3 regions of the Streptomyces sp. DSM 42067 genome follow, and region 1 is predicted to be linked to each of the others. Evidence: riboswitches for the same ligand, from Rfam matches in the RefSeq annotation. Region 1 holds a riboswitch; each other region holds the start of a gene.
What was found. A riboswitch is a leader RNA that binds a small molecule or an ion and turns the genes downstream of it on or off. The one in region 1 is predicted to bind cyclic di-AMP.
Positions count from the first base shown of each region.

Region 2: another riboswitch for cyclic di-AMP. It lies ahead of ACSMXV_RS07785 (C40 family peptidase); the one in region 1 lies ahead of ACSMXV_RS18300 (transglycosylase family protein).
Region 3: another riboswitch for cyclic di-AMP. It lies ahead of ACSMXV_RS31030 (M23 family metallopeptidase); the one in region 1 lies ahead of ACSMXV_RS18300 (transglycosylase family protein).

Region 1 covers NZ_CM147706.1:3,985,321-3,990,908, forward strand. Annotated here, with positions in the region: gene eno (phosphopyruvate hydratase) at 1-374, opposite strand, end outside; gene ACSMXV_RS18300 (transglycosylase family protein) at 623-1,522, opposite strand; cyclic di-AMP (ydaO/yuaA leader) riboswitch at 1,527-1,722, opposite strand; gene ACSMXV_RS18305 (transglycosylase family protein) at 1,894-2,814, opposite strand; gene ACSMXV_RS18310 (cytochrome P450 family protein) at 3,028-4,395, opposite strand; gene ACSMXV_RS18315 (nucleoside triphosphate pyrophosphohydrolase) at 4,699-5,588, opposite strand, start outside.
Region 2 covers NZ_CM147706.1:1,624,193-1,629,780, reverse strand. Annotated here, with positions in the region: gene ACSMXV_RS07805 (ATP-binding protein) at 52-483, shown strand; gene ACSMXV_RS07800 (LysR family transcriptional regulator) at 820-1,731, opposite strand; partial or broken gene ACSMXV_RS07795 (LysE family translocator) at 1,883-2,505, shown strand; gene ACSMXV_RS07790 (DUF6328 family protein) at 2,474-3,142, opposite strand; gene ACSMXV_RS07785 (C40 family peptidase) at 3,256-3,729, opposite strand; cyclic di-AMP (ydaO/yuaA leader) riboswitch at 3,733-3,893, opposite strand; gene ACSMXV_RS07780 (hypothetical protein) at 4,500-4,808, opposite strand; gene ACSMXV_RS07775 (ATP-dependent Clp protease proteolytic subunit) at 4,816-5,466, opposite strand.
Region 3 covers NZ_CM147706.1:6,853,801-6,859,388, forward strand. Annotated here, with positions in the region: gene ACSMXV_RS31025 (M16 family metallopeptidase) at 1-1,270, shown strand, start outside; cyclic di-AMP (ydaO/yuaA leader) riboswitch at 1,553-1,746, shown strand; gene ACSMXV_RS31030 (M23 family metallopeptidase) at 1,760-2,569, shown strand; gene ACSMXV_RS31035 (GntR family transcriptional regulator) at 2,804-3,490, shown strand; gene ACSMXV_RS31040 (HPr family phosphocarrier protein) at 3,687-3,968, opposite strand; gene ACSMXV_RS31045 (bifunctional acetate--CoA ligase family protein/GNAT family N-acetyltransferase) at 4,207-5,588, shown strand, end outside.

The sequences.
Region 1 (5,588 bases):
GAGGCGGCGTGGGCGACGGCGAGCGAGACGCCGAGGATGGCGTTGGCGCCGAGCGAGGACTTGTCCGGGGTGGCGTCCAGGTCGAACATCGCCTGGTCGATCAGGCGCTGCTCGGTGGCGTCGTACCCAACGAGCTCCGGGCCGATCTGCTCGATGACGGCGAGGACGGCCTTCTCGACGCCCTTGCCGCCGTAGCGGTTGGCGTCTCCGTCACGGAGCTCGAGGGCCTCGAACGCACCGGTGGAAGCACCGGACGGTACGGCGGCACGACCGGTGCTGCCGTCGTCGAGGCCGACCTCGACCTCGACCGTGGGGTTGCCTCGGGAGTCCAGGATTTCCCGGGCTACGACGACGTCGATGGACGGCACGAGCATCTCCTTCTGGGATGTGACGCTGGAAGTGCGGGGCTGTGTTTCTTTAGGCCTTGCGACAAGAGCCTATCCGGCTCCGGGGCGACGGCCAGCCGACCGACCGGCCCCTGGACAAAACTGAGAGCAAATTGTTTCTGAACGAAACAAAGTTCCTCGCTCCTGCCGGTACGGGTACGGCCTCACCCCGGCGCGTACGGGGGAACACGCACCGGGGTGAGGGGTTCGGGGAAGCCTCAGGGTTCGGGGAAGCCTCAGCCGAGGTGGAGCTGCTGACCCGGGTAGAGCTGGTTGCAGTCCGCGACGACGTCCTTGTTCAGCTCGTACAGCTTCTTCCAGCCGCCCTTGACCTTGTGGTCCTTGGCGATCGTGCCGAGGGTGTCGCCGTTCTCGACCTGGTACTCGCCGTCGCCCTTCTTGACCGTCTCGCCGGTCGGGGTCTCGACGGTCGCAGTGCTCTCCTCGGAGCCGGGGGCGGCCTGCTCCTCCGTGCTCGGCGCGGTCTCCGTGGTGGTGCTGGGCGCGCTCTCGGCGGTGGTGCCGGGGGTGGTCGTGCTAGGCGTGGCCGTGCTCTCGGTGGTGGTGCTGGGAGTGGTCGTGCTCGGCGTGGGCGCGCTCTGCGTGGGCGCGCTCTCGTTCGACTCGCTCTGCTGAGTCGCGTCGCCCTGCTGAGTGGGGTCGCCCTGCTGGGTCGCATCGCCCTGCTGGGTCGCGTCGCTCGGCTGGGTCGTGGCGGAGTCCGTGGTGCCCGCGCTCGAACCGCCCTCGTACGGGGTGTTGGAGAGACCCACGCCACAGCTCGGCCAGGCGCCCTTGCCCTGACCGGCCAGGACCTTCTCGGCGACGGCTATCTGCTGCTCCTTGGTGGCCTTGTCGGCCGTGGCGGCGTACTCCGTACCGCCGTACGCGGCCCAGGTGGAGGTCGAGAACTGCAGGCCGCCGTAGTAGCCGTTGCCGGTGTTGATGGACCAGTTGCCGCCCGACTCGCACTGGGCGACGGCGTCCCACTCGGCGGCGGTGGCGGCGGAGGCGGAGCCGGCCGTCATCAACGGGGCGGCGATGGCGACACCGGTGACACCGGCGAGCGCGGCGATACGAGAAGTCCGGCTGAGAACGGACGAGCGACGGTGGTTGCCCTTGCTGGAACGCAGCATGGAGTGATCCCCTCACCGACGCCTGCGAGGTGAGCTGTCGGGTTCGGGCCGAGTGAGTGCCCGGTCGCACGTGGTTGCGCACGACTTCACCCCAAGCCGGTTCCTGCAGTCGTCAGCCGACACCGTGTGCTCAGCTGCTCAACTGCCGTTGCCGGCGCAAACCTTGGGTCCCCCGCTCCTGCCTACGGCGCTGGACGCGACGACTGAACCCGTATGGCCGCTGGCAGGATTCGGCGTAACGACCGCGGGTGCCCGCTATGGCGAGCGGTCACGACCGTAAACATCCGCTTCGGCGGATATCAAAGACGATCAGGGCTTCTGAGACGCATCTCTCAGCCCCACCAAAACGGACAATTGGCCCTGAACTATAGCTATTTATCGATCGACTCGAGACCGAGATCCAGGGTCTGACCGGGGAGGATGAGGTCCGGGTCATCGCCCACGGTCTTCTTGTTCTCGTCATAGAGAGCGGTCCATCCGCCCTCGACGTCATGGGCGTCGGCGATCGCCCAGAGGTTGTCGCCCGTGCGCACGGTGTACGAGCCGTCGTCGCCGCGGTCCGTGTCGGAGCGTGAGGCGTGACGGCCGGAGGAGTCGGAGGAGCGGGTGTCCTCCAGGCCCTCCTGGGCGGTTTCGCCCCGATGGCGGCCGGTTCCCGTACCGGAGTCCGCGGAGTTGGAGGACTCAGCGGACTCGGAGGGCGAATCACCCTCATTCTGGGCAGACTCATCAGACTTGCCCGACTCGTCCGAATTACCCGATTCTGACTCGCCGGAGGCTTCCGACCCTTCGGCAGCCTTCGGGGAGTCGTCGGTCGGCTCGGCGGACTCCGCCTCGTCCGACGGGCCGGACGAGGCGTCGGACGAGGGGCTCGATGTGTCCTCCGACACACCCGGGTCGACGTCCGCCGCCGCCCCGCCCTGGGAGAGACCCACGAGCAATGCGCACGTCGGCCAGGCCTTGGGACCCTGGTCCGCGAGGATCTTCTCGGCGACGGCTATCTGCTGCGAACGGCTCGCCTCATCGGCGCTCGGGGCGTAGTCGAGGCCGCCGTAGTTCTCCCAGGTCTCCTGCGTGAGCTGTAGGCCGCCGTAGTGGCCGTCGCCCTCGTTCGCGCTCCACGCGCCACCGCTCTCGCACTCGGCGAGCCGGTCCCAGGTGGTGGCGTCCGCGGCGCCGGCGCTGGTGGCACCGAGCAACGGGATCGCGATGGCCGATCCGGTCACCCCCGCCGCGACGATGAGGGCCGGAGCCTGGCGGGGGCGACGGTGTCGGCCGTTCCCGGAGAGCATGCGGTTGCCTTTCGCGGTCGGGGACTTACCCGGCCGACGGAGCCAACCGGGCAAGACTGGGTCGACTGGGACAGTTGATACCCGAGTCGACCGTGAAAGTAGCGGGAGTCGAACGCTTGTCACAAGTCGATGCAGCGGAGATCACGTGAAAGTCACAAGGTTGACGGACCATCAGCTGCAGCTCGGAGTCTGTCCCGGCCGGGCCCGCCGCTGCTACGGCGTGAAGCGCACCGGCAGTGTCCGCAGCCCTCGCATGATGAGCCCGCCGCGCCATCTCAAATCGTCCGGAACCGCATCGAGTTGCAGGTCAGGAAGGCGCGTCAGCAGCGTGGCGATGGCTGTCTGCCCCTCCAGCCGGGCGAGGGGAGCGCCCAGGCAGTAGTGGATGCCGTGCCCGTATCCGAGGTGCTGGTTGTCGCGCCGGGCCAGGTCGAGGGTGTCGGGCTCGGCGAACCGCTCGGGATCGCGGTCGGCGGCGGCGAGTACGACGAGGACGGGGTCGCCGGGCTCGATGTGCTGCCCCCCGATGGTGAGCGCCTCGGTCGCGAACCTCCAGGTGGCGAGCTCCACCGGGCCGTCGTAGCGGAGGAGTTCCTCGACCCCCGTGGCGAGCAGGTCCGTCTCGCCTGCCGCGAGGGACTTCTGCAGCCGCTCGCGCTGGACGGGGTTGCGCAGCAGGGCGTAGATGCCGTTCCCGATGAGGTTGACGGTGGTCTCGAACCCCGCGAAGAGAAGAATGAACGCCATCGCGGCGGCCTCGTTCTCGGTGAGGTGCTCACCGTGGTCGGAGGCGCGGATGAGCCCGGAGATGAGGTCGTCGTCGCCGTCCTGGCGCAGTCCTTCGCGCTTACGGTGAATCAGCTCGGCGAGATAGCCGCGCATCTTCTTCACGGACCGCGCGACGCCCCCGCGCGGTCCGCCGCCGTGCCGGATCATCATGCCCGCCCAGTCCCGGAAGTCGTCCTGGTCCTCGCGGGGGACGCCGAGCATGTCGCAAATGGCGTAAATGGGGAGCGGGAACGCGAACTCGTGAATGAGGTCGGCGGTGCCTCTGTCGGCGAACTGGTCGATGAGGTGGTCGGTGAGCTCCTGCACGCGCGGCGCGAACTCCGCGACGCGGCGCGGCGTGAACGCCTTCGACACGAGCCGCCGCAGCCGTGTGTGGTCCGGCGGGTCGATGTTGAGCAGATGCGTCATCAGCTCCGCCTTGCGCTCACCCGGGATCCCCGTCTTGCCCTTCGCGTGCGCGGGCTCGTCATGGTGCGCCGGGTTTTTCGACAGCCGCTGATCGGCGAGCGCCTGCCGCGCATCCGCGTACCGCGTCACGAGCCAGGCCTCGACCCCACTGGGAAGCCTGGTACGGCGCACGGGCGCGTGCTCCCGCAGCCAGGCGTATGCGGGGTAGGGGTCGGCGGCGAACTCCCAGGTGAAGAGTTGGGGGGCGGGTTCTGCCGCGGGGGTGGGCTCCCCTGCCGGGGCCGGTTCCTCTGCCGCGGCGGGCTCCCCTGCCGGGGCGGGCTCTTCGGCTGGGGCCGGTTCCTCTGCGCAGGTGGGCTCCCCTGCCGGGGCTTCCTTTGCCACGGCGGGCTCCTCTGCCGGGGCCGGTTCCTCTGCCGCGGCGGGCTCCCCTGCCGGGGCGGGCTCTTCGGCCGGGGCCGGCTCCTCTGCGCGGCTGGGCTCCCCTGCCGGGGCGGGCTCCTCCATGGGGGCGGGCTTCCTCGCGGCGACGGGCTCGTCCAGGGGGCAGCGTCCCCCGGAAGCGGGTTCGTCTGCGTGGGCGGCGGGGTTCTGATCGTGCACGTCTCGACCGTATCCGCAGTCCGCGGTGGGCAGGGACTGCGGGCGGCCGCGGGGTGGCTGCGAGCCCGCCGCGAGCCACGTCGGTCAGCCCCCGGCGGCGCCCTCCTCCGCGGCGCGTATCGCGTCACGGTACGAGCGGGCCGCCGCGCGCAGTGCCGTCTCCGGGTCGATGCCCTCCGCTTCGGCGCGGGCGGCCAGCGCCAGTAGTTCGTACCCGATGCCGCCGCCGGCGGGGAGAGCGACGTCGAGCCCCGCCGTGCGGGTGCGCGACGCGAGCTTGGCGGCGAGCGCGAGGGCGGGCTGGTGCAGCGGGATGCCCTCGGTCACGGACGTCCGCTGCTTCTCCACCGCCTTCGTACGCAACCAGTGCGCCTTGACGTCCTCGGGCGTCTCCGCGGTGTCGTCGCCGAAGACATGGGGGTGACGGTGGATGAGCTTCTCGACGATCGTGCCGGCCACGTCGTCGATGGAGAACGCCTCAGACCCGTCCTCCGGGCGGCCCTCCTGCGCGATACGGGCGTGGAACACCACCTGGAGCAGCACATCGCCCAGCTCCTCCCGCAACTCGTGGCGGTCGCCGGACTCGATCGCCTCGACGAGCTCGTACGCCTCCTCGATGCCGTACTTGGCGAGGCCCTGGTGCGTCTGCGTCGATGACCAGGGGCATTCGGTGCGGATGCGGTCCATGACCTGGACGAGGTCGAGGAGGCGGGCGCCCGGCAGGTCGTACGAGCCGGGGAGCAGCTCCAGTGCGGGCATCTGCACACGGCCCGAGCCGGCCAGCCTCGCCAGTCCGTCGGTCAGCAGCGGCTCGCCCTCGCCCGTGGCGACGACGGCCACCGTCCGGCCGCCCGCACAGGCGTCCACCAGCTCCTGGGCCGTGGGGGCCTCCTGCTCGACCTCGATGCCCGCGTCCCGCAGATAGGGCAGCTGCGGGTGCGCCGCGTCGGCGCAGAGCACGCGGTCGGCCGTGC
Region 2 (5,588 bases), 2.4 Mb from region 1:
CATCCGCGACGCGTCGGAGTCCGGCCCCGGTGGGAAAGGGACGACGCCGCCATGGCAGACCATCAGGAAGCATCCGTCACTCTGCCGAGCGATCCCGCCTCGGTCCCCGCGGCGCGCAAGTACGTCATCGAAGTCCTCGCGGAATGGGGACTGCCGGGCGATGCGGAGGTCGCCGATTCGGTCCGGCTCATCGTGTCCGAACTCGCCACCAACGCGGTTCAGCACACCTTCGGACAATCACCCACGTTCACGGTCGACGTCGAGCTGGAGCGCGACGAGCAGCTGCGCATCGGCGTCACCGACAGCCACCCGCGCCTGCCGAGGCGACTGCCCGCCGCCGTCCAGCAGGACAACGGCCGGGGCCTGGTCATCATCCGATGGCTCACGGCCGAATGCGGCGGCCGGCTCTCGGTCAGCCGCACCGCGGAGGGCGGCAAGACCGTGTGGATCGAACTGCCGTGGGAGGCCACGGTCCAGCAGTGAAGACTGCCGGTGGCGGTGCCGGTCCAGCTGTGAAGACTGCCGGTGGCGGTCACGGTCCAGCTGGGAAGACCACCGGTGGCGGTCACGGTCCAGCAGTGAAGACCACCGGTGGCGGTCACGGTCCAGCTGTGAAGACCACCGGTGGCGGTCACGGTCCAGCAGTGAAGACCGCCGGTGGCGGTCACGGTCCAGCAGTGAAGACCGCCGGTGGTGGTGCCGGTCCAGCTGTGAAGACTGCCGGTGGCGGGCGCCCGGCCAACCGCCAACGCGGGTAGTGGTGCGGTCAGGCTGTGAAGCGCGGGGAGCCGGGCCGACGCGACAGTCCGCTCAGGCCGATCAGGCCGCTGAGCGGCCGAACGCGCCGCGCAGCAACGCCCGGAACGTGTCCGCCGCGGGCGCCGTCTCGCCCGTCCGGTACACGACCGAGATCGTCCGGCGCAGACTCCCCGGCTCCAGCAGCCGCATCCCCACCGGCGTGGTCGCCGTGCGGGCCACCATCTCGGGCACCACGGCGACCCCGAGCCCCGCACTGACCAGTGCGCAGACCAGGGCGTAACCCGGATTCTCGACCAGCACCGCGGGCGTCGCGCCGGCCTGTGCCAGCGCGGCCTCGACCCCGCGTCGCGGCGGAAGCGTCGGCGCCATGCTGATCAGCGGCTGCCCCGCCAGCTCGGCCAGCGGTAGGCGCGCCGAGCCGGCGGCCAGCGCGTGCCCGGGCGCGGTCACCAGCACCAACTCCTCGACGAGCACCGGCTCCGCCGCCACGGTGGCGGGCAGCTGTACCGGCTCCGCCGGCTCGTAGGCGTGCGTCAGCGCCAGGTCGGCACGCCCGGCCGCGACCGCCGTGACGCCCTCCGGAGGCTCGTACTGCGAGACGGCCAGCTCGACGTCCGGATGGGCCCGGCGGAACGCGCTGAGTACCGGAGGCAGCAGATGGATGCCGGCCGTGGTGAAGGTGCCCACTCGCAGTCGGCCGCCGGACAGGCCCGACAGCTGCGCCAGTTCGTGGCGGGCCCGGTCCATTTCGTCCAGCACCCGCCGCGCCCGCGCCACCAGCAGCTCTCCCGCGCCGGTCAGTCGCGTCCCGCGGTGGTGGCGCACCAGCAGCGCCGCGCCCGCCTCGCGCTCCAGCTTGGCGAGCTGCTGGGACAGCGCCGGCACCGTGTATCCCAGCCGTTCCGCGGCCCGGGTGATGGAACCGGCCTCCGAGACGGCCACGAGTGCCGCGAGCCGTGTGGGGTCGTACACGCTGCACCTCCCGAGGTGGCCAGCCTCGCGGACACGCGGCCGAGTGCGCGTGACTGAGCGGCGTGGACGAGCGAGGCTAAAGGGCTCCTTAAGGCTAGCTGAGGAAAGTCTGCATACCTACTGAAGGCTGGGAGGCGGCAGGCTGGTCGTCATGGATGCCCAACTGCTCGCCTTCACCGGTGTCGCCGCCGGCATGGTCGCCATGCCGGGGCCGACTTCACCGTCGTGGTGCGCAATGCCCTGGTGTCACGCCGCATGGGAGTGGCGTGTGCGCTGGGCATCGCGGGCGGACTGCTGTTCCACACCGCGCTCGCCGTCGCCGGAGTCGCGGCGGTCCTGGCGGCCGTGCCCGCGCTCTTCCGCGTGCTCCAGCTCATGGGCGGCGCCTATGTGCTGTACCTGGGCGTCCGTACCCTGCAGTCCGTTGCGCGGCCGAGCCCTGCGGAGGACGCCGGGGAGGAGAAGGCCACCGCGGGCGGGGGTCTGCGTCAGGGGTTCCTCACCAATGCGCTCAACCCGAAGGCGCCGATCACCTTCTTCAGCCTGCTACCCCAGTTCGTGCCCGCGGGCAGCCCCGCGATGCCGCGGACTCTGCTGCTCGCGCTGATCGTCGTCGTCCTCGGCCTGCTCTGGTTTCCGATGGTCGCGCTCCTGGTGGACCGGCTCGGCCGATGGCTGCGCAGACCGCGTGCGGCGCGCGCCGTCGCGGCGGTCACGGGCACCGCGCTGACCGCCCTGGGGATCAGCCTTCTCGCCGCTCCGCTGATGACCTGACACCCTCCGATGCCCCGATGTCTGCCGACGGCCCTCGGCGCTCCGCCGGCCTGACGTCCTCTGATCGCCCGATGTCCTCGTCCTCGTCGTCGTCCGTGCCCTCGTCGTCGTCCGCGTCCTTCGGCATGTTCACCGCCGACGCCGCCGCGCGCGCAGGTACCAGCTCGCGACGGACCACCCGCGGCAGTGCGCCCCACAGCCCCACGCACACCAGCAGTGTGCCCGCGCCCGCCAGGAAGCCGCCGACCCGGCCGAGCGTCACATCCACCACGAGCAGGACCGACCCGGTCAGTGCGAGAGCCAGCACCACCATGCCGGCCCGTGCGAGGTCCGAGGACCACCGCACGATCTGCGGTTTGGCGTGCTGCTGGAACAGCGATCGGTGCAGCGCGGCCGGCGCCGTGAACAGGGCGGCGGCCAGTACGGCCAGCAGCAGCGTGGTCACGTAGGTGACGCGCTGCAGCGTGTCGAGCGACGGGAAGCGGGGCGTGAACGCGAGTGTCAGCAGGAACGCGAAGAGGATCTGCACGCCCGTCTGCGTGACCCTCAGCTCCTGCAGCAGCTCGCTGAAGTTGCGGTCGGCGCGCTCGAAGCGGGTCTCGCGGCGCGCCGGCTGTCCGGAACGGTCCTCAGCCATACCTGACGAGTGACCTCCTCGGCGCTTCTCACGCACCCGGCGGGCGGCGGCCGAAGCCGGTCGGCCGCCGCCCGCCCGGCCGGGAGTACGCCATGAGCGCTCCGGCCGCGGGATCAGCGCACCCTGCCGTACCAGACGCTCTTCGTCCAGATCTTCTGCAGGCGCACCACGTCCCCGGACTTGGGTGAGTGCCAGATGCGTCCCTTACCGGCGTAGATGCCGACGTGGTACACGTACTTGCCGGAGTGGAAGAAGACCAGGTCTCCGGGGCGCGCTTGTTTCGCGGACAGGTGATGGGTCTTGTTGTACTGCTGGGCCGCGGTACGCGGCAGCTTCTTGCCCGCCTTCTTGAACGAGTAGAGCGTGAGTCCGGAGCAGTCGAACCGGCGCGGCCCGGTGGCTCCCCACCGGTACGGGGAGCCCTTCTTGGAAGCCGCGATCTTGAGTGCCTTGTTTGCGACCGTTGCGGCCTCCGCCTCGGAGGCGATGCCCGGAACCACGACGGTTCCGCCCAATGCGGCGAGTGTGAGCGCCGATGCGGTGCCGGCGCGGGCCATCAGAGACGGAAAACGATTGAGCGCAGTCATGCGCAGCCCTTCGTCAGCCGCCTGTGAAGGATGACCTGTCGGGTTCGGACAGGCGAAGATGCCCGGCCGCGTGGTGCGGCTTCACCCCAAGGGCCTCCCGGAGCGTGTCCGGGCTGCCCGCCGTGCTGGGTCCTCCACTCCTGCCGATCCACCGATGTCGACCTGGCATCCGGACGGCGGCAGGACTCGGCGTCCGCCCGGACCGCCCCGCCGCGGCGGCGGGGGCTTGTCGTCGGAAGGGATCTTCACGCACACATGGCCTGAAATCCGAGTCGAACCGGCGATGTGTGAAGCTCCTCACCACGCACCCGTTCGGGTGGACAGGCGAGTTTGCGAATGACCGGCGAAGGGCCCGACGAACGCCGGACCAGCACCGAAAGGCAACATTCCGATCGTCGCGTACGCATGTTGCGCAAGTTTGCCGACCGAAAATGTCTATCGCTTTCTACGCCGATCGAGGGTAGCCCGACTGGGCCGTTTCAAATCCGGTCCGGACGGTCCCGCGAAGCATCACGGCGCGGTCGATGGGATGGTGAGGGCTCGTCGGGGCCACTGGGGGGTCCCTGCCGGGCATCGTGCGGTCACCGGTGGGGTGTCCTGTCGGGCATCGTGCGGTCACCGGTCGGGATCCGCTGTGGGGCACAGTGCGGTCCCTGGTCGGGCTTGTCCGGCCCTCACGCGGTCCGTGATCGGCCCTGACGCGGTACGCGATCGGCCCTGACCGGTCGTCAAACCATCTCGAATCGACGTGATCCGGTCCCGTGCCGGAATCAATCGCTCCTGGGCGGCGGCACGGTGACCCGCGCCGCGCGGCGTTCCCCGTCCAGCACCCGCAGGGCACGCGCAAGCGTCGGCGTATGCACCTCGGTCTCTCCCCGCTGATGCATCAGTGCCAACGCGTCCCGGAGCGCCGCCGCCGCGCCCACCAGCGCCTGAGCCGCACGCAGCCCGCCGTAGGTGTCGTGGGCGCGCGCCGGGTTGATCCGGCCCAGCAGGTCGACCACTTCGAGGTAACGGTCGATCAGTTCGCCCTCGGCGCGGGTCAGCGCGGGCAAGGGCGGCAGTTCGGGTGGCAGCATCGGCGGCTCACCTCGCGCCGTGTGGCGCCAGCGACGCCTTGCGGCTGGGGATGATCCGGTCCACGAGCCCGTACTCGACGGCGTCCCGCGCGTCGAGGATCTTGTCCCGCTCGATGTCCGAGCGGATGCGCTCCAGGCTCTGCCCGGTGTGGCGCTGCAGCATCTCCTCCAGCAGCTCACGCGTGCGCATCATCTCGCGCGCCTGGATCGCCAGGTCGTCCGCCTGCCCCTGCACGGGCTCCGAGAGCGACGGCTGGTGGATCAGCACGCGCGCGCCGGGCAGCGCGAACCGCTTGCCGGGCGTGCCGGCGGCCAGCAGTACCGCGGCCGCGGATGCGGCCTGGCCCAGGCAGATGGTCTCCACGTCGCAGCTGACGTACTGCATCGTGTCGTAGAGCGCCGTCATCGCGCTGAACGAGCCGCCGGGCGAATTGATGTACAGCGAGATGTCGCGGTCCGGCGCCGTGTACTCGAGGTGCATGAACTGCGCCATCACGTCGTTCGCGGACGTGTCGTCGATCGGCGTCCCGAGGAAGACGATCCGCTCCTCCAGGAGCTTCGAGTACGGATCGAGGGTCCGATGGCCCGCCGTCGTGCGCTCGGTGAACTCGGGCAGGACATAGCGGGCCGTCGGGCCGGTACCGGTCGGTCGGTTCATGGCAGGCGCCTCCTCATGGCGGGGCCTCGGCGGAGGTCTCGCCGCGACGTTGATCACGACGTTCATGTGGTGGCCATGCGGTCCCGTACGCAGGCCTGTGCAGCAGAACCAGCTCTGTAAAA
Region 3 (5,588 bases), 2.9 Mb from region 1:
CTGCCATCGCCCCGGCCAGCACGTCGTCGCTGTCGAGATCCTCCTCGACAGCCCGCTGGACGCCGAGCCCGCCGGCCTGGACGGCGTCGCCACGATCATGGCCCGTGCCTTCTCCGAGGGCACCGACAAGCACTCCGCCGAGGAGTTCGCTGCCGAGCTGGAGCGCTGCGGCGCCACGCTCGACTCGCACGCCGACCACCCTGGCGTACGGCTCTCGCTCGAAGTCCCCGTCTCCCGGCTGCCGAAGGCCCTCGGCCTGCTCGCCGACGCGCTCAGGGCGCCCGCGTTCGCGGACAGCGAGGTCGAGCGGCTGGTGCGCAACCGGCTCGACGAGATCCCGCACGAGACCGCCAACCCGGCCCGCCGCGCGGCCAAGGAGCTCTCCAAGGGGCTGTTCCCGGCGGAATCGCGCATGTCCCGCCCCCGCCAGGGTACGGAGGAGACGGTCGCGGGCATCGACTCGGCGGCCGTGCGTGCCTTCTACGAGAAGCACGTACGCCCCGCCACGGCCACCGCCGTCGTGGTGGGCGACCTCTCCGGCACCGACCTGGACGCACTCCTCGCGGACTCCCTCGGCACCTGGACCGGCTCGTCCGCCGAGCCCCGCCCCGTGCCGCCGGTGACCGCCGACGACACCGGGCGCGTCGTCATCGTGGACCGCCCCGGCGCGGTCCAGACGCAGCTGCTCATCGGCCGTATCGGCCCGGACCGGCACGACCGCGTCTGGCCGGCCCAGGTGCTCGGCACCTACTGCCTGGGCGGCACGCTCACCTCTCGCCTGGACCGCGTCCTGCGCGAGGAGAAGGGATACACCTACGGCGTAAGGGCGTTCGGGCAGGTTCTGCGCTCCGCGCCGGACGGCAGCGGCGCCGCGATGCTCGCCATCAGCGGCTCGGTCGACACCCCGAACACGGGCCCTGCGCTGGACGACCTGTGGAAGGTGCTGCGTACGCTCGCCGCCGAAGGTCTCACGGACGCCGAGCGCGACGCCGCCGTGCACAACCTCGTCGGCGTCGCCCCGCTCAAGTACGAGACCGCGGCAGTCGTTGCGGGCACGCTGGCCGACCAGGTCGAGCAGCACCTCCCTGACGACTTCCAGGCGCAGCTGTACCAGCAGCTCGCCGCGACCGGCACCGTCGAGGCCACGGCGGCGGTTGTCAGCGCCTTCCCGGTGGACCGCCTGGTGACCGTTCTCGTGGGTGACGCCTCCCAGATCGAGGAGCCGGTCAGGGCGCTCGGAATCGGTGAAGTGACGGTTGTCACGGGCTAAGCGGCCCCGTCCGCGCGGCGCGGACGGGGCCGCTTAGCCCGCACAGGCCCCGCACAGCCCGCACAGGGCCCCACACGGACCTGCACAGGGCCCCACACGGACCCGAAGAGACCCCGGTGGCTGCAGAGCCACCGGGGTTCTCGTTTGTCCGAAATGTAGCGGAGGTTGCCTGTCTGCCCTGTGGGATGCACTACAAATCCCATGCTGCGTTTGTTGATTGAAAGATGTCCCGTTTAGCGTCGGTCCGGCTGTTCGTCAGGCAGTGCGCCGCGCCGCGGCACCGGACAGTCATCGCCGAGTCCCCGGACGGCGTGAGCCAGGGGAGCCGGGGACCCACCCTCCCGTCGACTTCGACGCAGGAGGAGCCCAAGTCCCTGGGGTGAATCGGGGGCCCTTGAGTCGTATCGAGGGAGCCCGTAGGAGACCTTCCTGCTCCGAACCCGTCAGCTAACCCGGTAGGCGAGAAGGAAGGAAAGGACCAGCCACTACATGGCGTTCACACGCGCCACCGGGAAGCATCGTCGTCCGAGCCTGCCCCAGCGCCTCAAGGGCCTGGGAGGTACCCCCATCACCCGCAGGACCGCAAGCGCGGCACGTGTCGCGGCACTCACCACCACCGGCGTCATCGCCGGCTTCGCCACCCCGGCCCAGGCTGCCGATGCCTCCGTCGAGCAGACCGGGCTGATCCAGGCCGTCACCCTCGGCGAGTCCGTCGCTGACAAGATCGACGCTCAGGCCGTCGCACAGCAGCAGGCCGCCGAGGAGGCCGCCGCCAAGAAGAAGGCCGCCGAGGAGAAGCGCAAGGCCGAGGCGAAGGCCAAGAAGGAGCGCGAGGCCAAGGAGCGTGCGGCCAAGGAGCGCGCCGCCCGCGAGGCCGAGCGCAAGCGCCTCAACTCCTACGTCAGCCCGATCGCCGGCTCCTATGTCTCCACCGGCTACAAGGCGGGCGGGTCGCTGTGGTCGTCCGGCAGCCACACCGGCGTCGACTTCCACGCAGCGTCCGGTACGGCGGTCCGCGCTGTCGGCTCCGGCACCGTCGTCACCGCAGGCTGGGGCGGTTCGTATGGGTACGAGGTCGTCATCAAGATGAACGACGGCACGTACACCCAGTACGGTCACCTGTCGTCCATCGCCGTCTCCGTCGGCCAGACGGTCACGCCGGGCCAGCGGATAGCCCTCTCCGGCGCAACCGGCAACGTGACCGGAGCGCACCTGCACTTCGAGGTCCGGACCACCGAGGAGTACGGCTCGGACATCGACCCGCTCACCTATCTGCGCTCGCACGGCGTGAAGGTCTGACGCGAGAGCGGACGCGCGTGAAGCACTGACCGGAGAACGGACCGGGCAGAACGCCCCGCTTCATGGAAGCCCCGGCTCATCGAGCCGGGGCTTTCGTCGTTTCCGAGCGCCGATTTGTCCAAAAAATATCCATGGATTCCAGCCCGCCGTCGGAAATTCCCGCCCGCTGCAATAGAGTCAGTCAACAGGCGTCAATCGACCGCGTTTCGCGGGGATTAAGGCGGAGGTCCGGTCATGCACATTCCCGCGCACTCGGTATGCACGGCCATCCGGGATGACATCGTCGCGGGTGTCTACGAGCGCGGCAGCCGTCTCACCGAGGAACTGCTCGCGCGCCGGTACGGGGTGTCCCGTGTCCCGGTGCGCGAGGCCCTGCGCACGCTGGAGGCGGAAGGATTCGTCGTCACCCGCAGGCATGCGGGCGCCTGTGTCGCCGAGCCCACCGAGCAGGAGGCCGCCGACGTGCTGGAGATCCGTACGCTGCTCGAGCCGCTCGGCGCTGCGCGCGCGGCACAGCGTCGTACCGAGGCGCATCTGAAGGTGCTGCGTGGCCTGGTCCGACTGGGCCAGGAGCGCGCCAGGCGGGGCCACAGCGAAGATCTGCGGTCGCTGGGCGGCTGGTTCCACGAGACGCTCGCGCAGGCCTCGGGCAGCCCGGGGCTGACGTCGCTGCTCACTCAGCTCCGGCACAAGATCGCCTGGATGTACACAGTCGAGACCCCCGCCCATCCCGTGGAGGCGTGGGCCGAGCACGGCGCGATCGTCGACGCCGTGGCCCGCGGTGACGCCGAACGGGCGCGGTCGCTGACCACCCTGCACACAGAACGGTTCAGCGCCGCCCACCGGCTCCGTTTTCCGGATCGCGGAGACCGTGTGAGGGGTTCGCAACACGCCGTAAACACTGTGAGCCCGCGGCATTAACAGAGGCGCCGTATACAAAGAGGGATATTCGGTGGGGGTTCTTTTTTGCTGCCCATTTTCTCGGGGTGCAGGGAATTCCGGCCGAGCTTCGGAAGGCATGGCGCGCGCTTCGGAGCGCATGGCGTAAAAAGGGCGGAGCCGCGCCGCCTCCGAATAAAGAGGCCGGCGCGGCTCCGCCGCAATTCACCTGTTGCCGTCAGACGGTCTCGGGAAGCTCCTCGAGACCCTCGGCGACCAGCTTGGCCAGCCGGTCGAGGGCGGCATCCGCCCCGTCGGCGTCGGACGCGAGGACGATCTCCTCGCCGCCCTGGGCGCCCAGGCCCAGCACCGCGAGCATCGACGCCGCGTTGACCGGGGTGCCGTCAGCCTTGGCGATCGTCACGGGGACGCCGGCGGCCGTGGCCGCACGGACGAAGATGGAGGCGGGGCGGGCGTGGAGACCCTCGGCCCAGCCGACGTTGACGCGGCGCTCAGCCATGTGATGCTGCCCTTCAGGATTCTCTCAGGGTTGTCTAGACCAGTGTTCCATACCGGCGGACGTGCCCGGAACAGTCGGGAACGGTCGGGAACGGCCCCGAAGAGGCCCGGAAGCGGTCCGGAACGATCCCTCGTCCCGCACCAGCTGCTCCAGTTCTCCCGGAACGTACCCGTCTGGTCGAACGGAAAGCCTAAGCCCGTTCTGCTCCCAGCGCCGCAGTGCCCCGTACGCTGGCCCCATGCACACCCCGTCGCAGCCGCTGTCGGAGCAGCACGCATACCCCGCGCACTGGGAGGCCGACGTGGTGCTGCGCGACGGCGGCACCGCACGGATCCGGCCCATCACCACCGACGACGCCGACCGCCTGGTCAGCTTCTACGAGCAGGTCTCCGACGAGTCGAAGTACTACCGCTTCTTCGCGCCCTACCCGCGGCTCTCCGCCAAGGACGTCCATCGCTTCACCCACCACGACTACGTGGACCGGGTGGGCCTCGCGGCCACGGTGGGCGGCGAGTTCATCGCGACGGTGCGCTACGACCGGATCAACGCCCACGGCATGCCGGCCTCGGCGCCTGCCGACGAGGCCGAGGTCGCCTTCCTCGTCCAGGACGCCCATCAGGGCCGGGGCGTCGCGTCCGCGCTCCTCGAACACATCGGGGCCGTCGCCCGTGAGCGCGGCATCCGGCGCTTCGCCGCCGAGGTGCTGCCGGCCAACACCAAGATGATCAAGGTGTTCACGGACGCCGGTTACACCCAGAAGCGGAGCTTCGAGGACGGCGTCGTACGCCTCGAGTTCGACCTGGAGCCGACCGACCGCTCGCTCGCCGTGCAGCGCGCCCGCGAACAGCGCGCCGAGGCCCGCTCCGTCCAGCGGCTGCTCAGGCCCGGTTCGGTCGCCGTCATCGGCACCGGGCGCGTGCCCGGCGGCGTGGGCCGCAGCGTGCTGAACAACCTTCTCGACGCCGGGTTCACGGGCCGCCTGTACGCCGTGAACAAGAGCTTCCCGCAGGAGCAGACGGAACTCGACGGCGTGCCTGCCCACCGCTCCGTACGCGACATCGCCGAACCCGTCGACCTCGCCGTCGTCGCTGTACCCGCGGCCCATGTGCCGGAAGCCGTCGCCGAATGCGGCGAACACGGCGTCCAGGGACTCGTCGTGGTCTCCGCCGGATACGCGGAGAGCGGCGCCGAAGGCCGCGAGCGGCAGCGCGAACTCGTCCGCCAGGCCCGCTCGTACGGCATGCGCCTGATCGGCCCCAACGCCTTCGGTGTCATCAACACGGAGCCGGACACGCTGCTCAACGCCTCGCTCGCCCCTGAGGTGCCCCGGCGCGGCCGGATCGGGCTGTTCACGCAGTCCGGCGCGATCGGGATCGCGCTGCTGTCGCGGCTGCACCGGCGCGGCGGCGGAGTGACCGGCGTGACCGGTGTCTCGACGTTCGTCTCCGCCGGCAACCGCTCGGACGTGTCGGGCAACGACATGCTGCAGTACTGGTACGACGACCCGGACACCGACGTCGTGCTGATGTACCTCGAATCGATCGGCAACCCGCGCAAGTTCACGCGGCTCGCCCGGCGCACCGCGGCGGCGAAGCCGCTCGTCGTGGTGCAGGGCGCCCG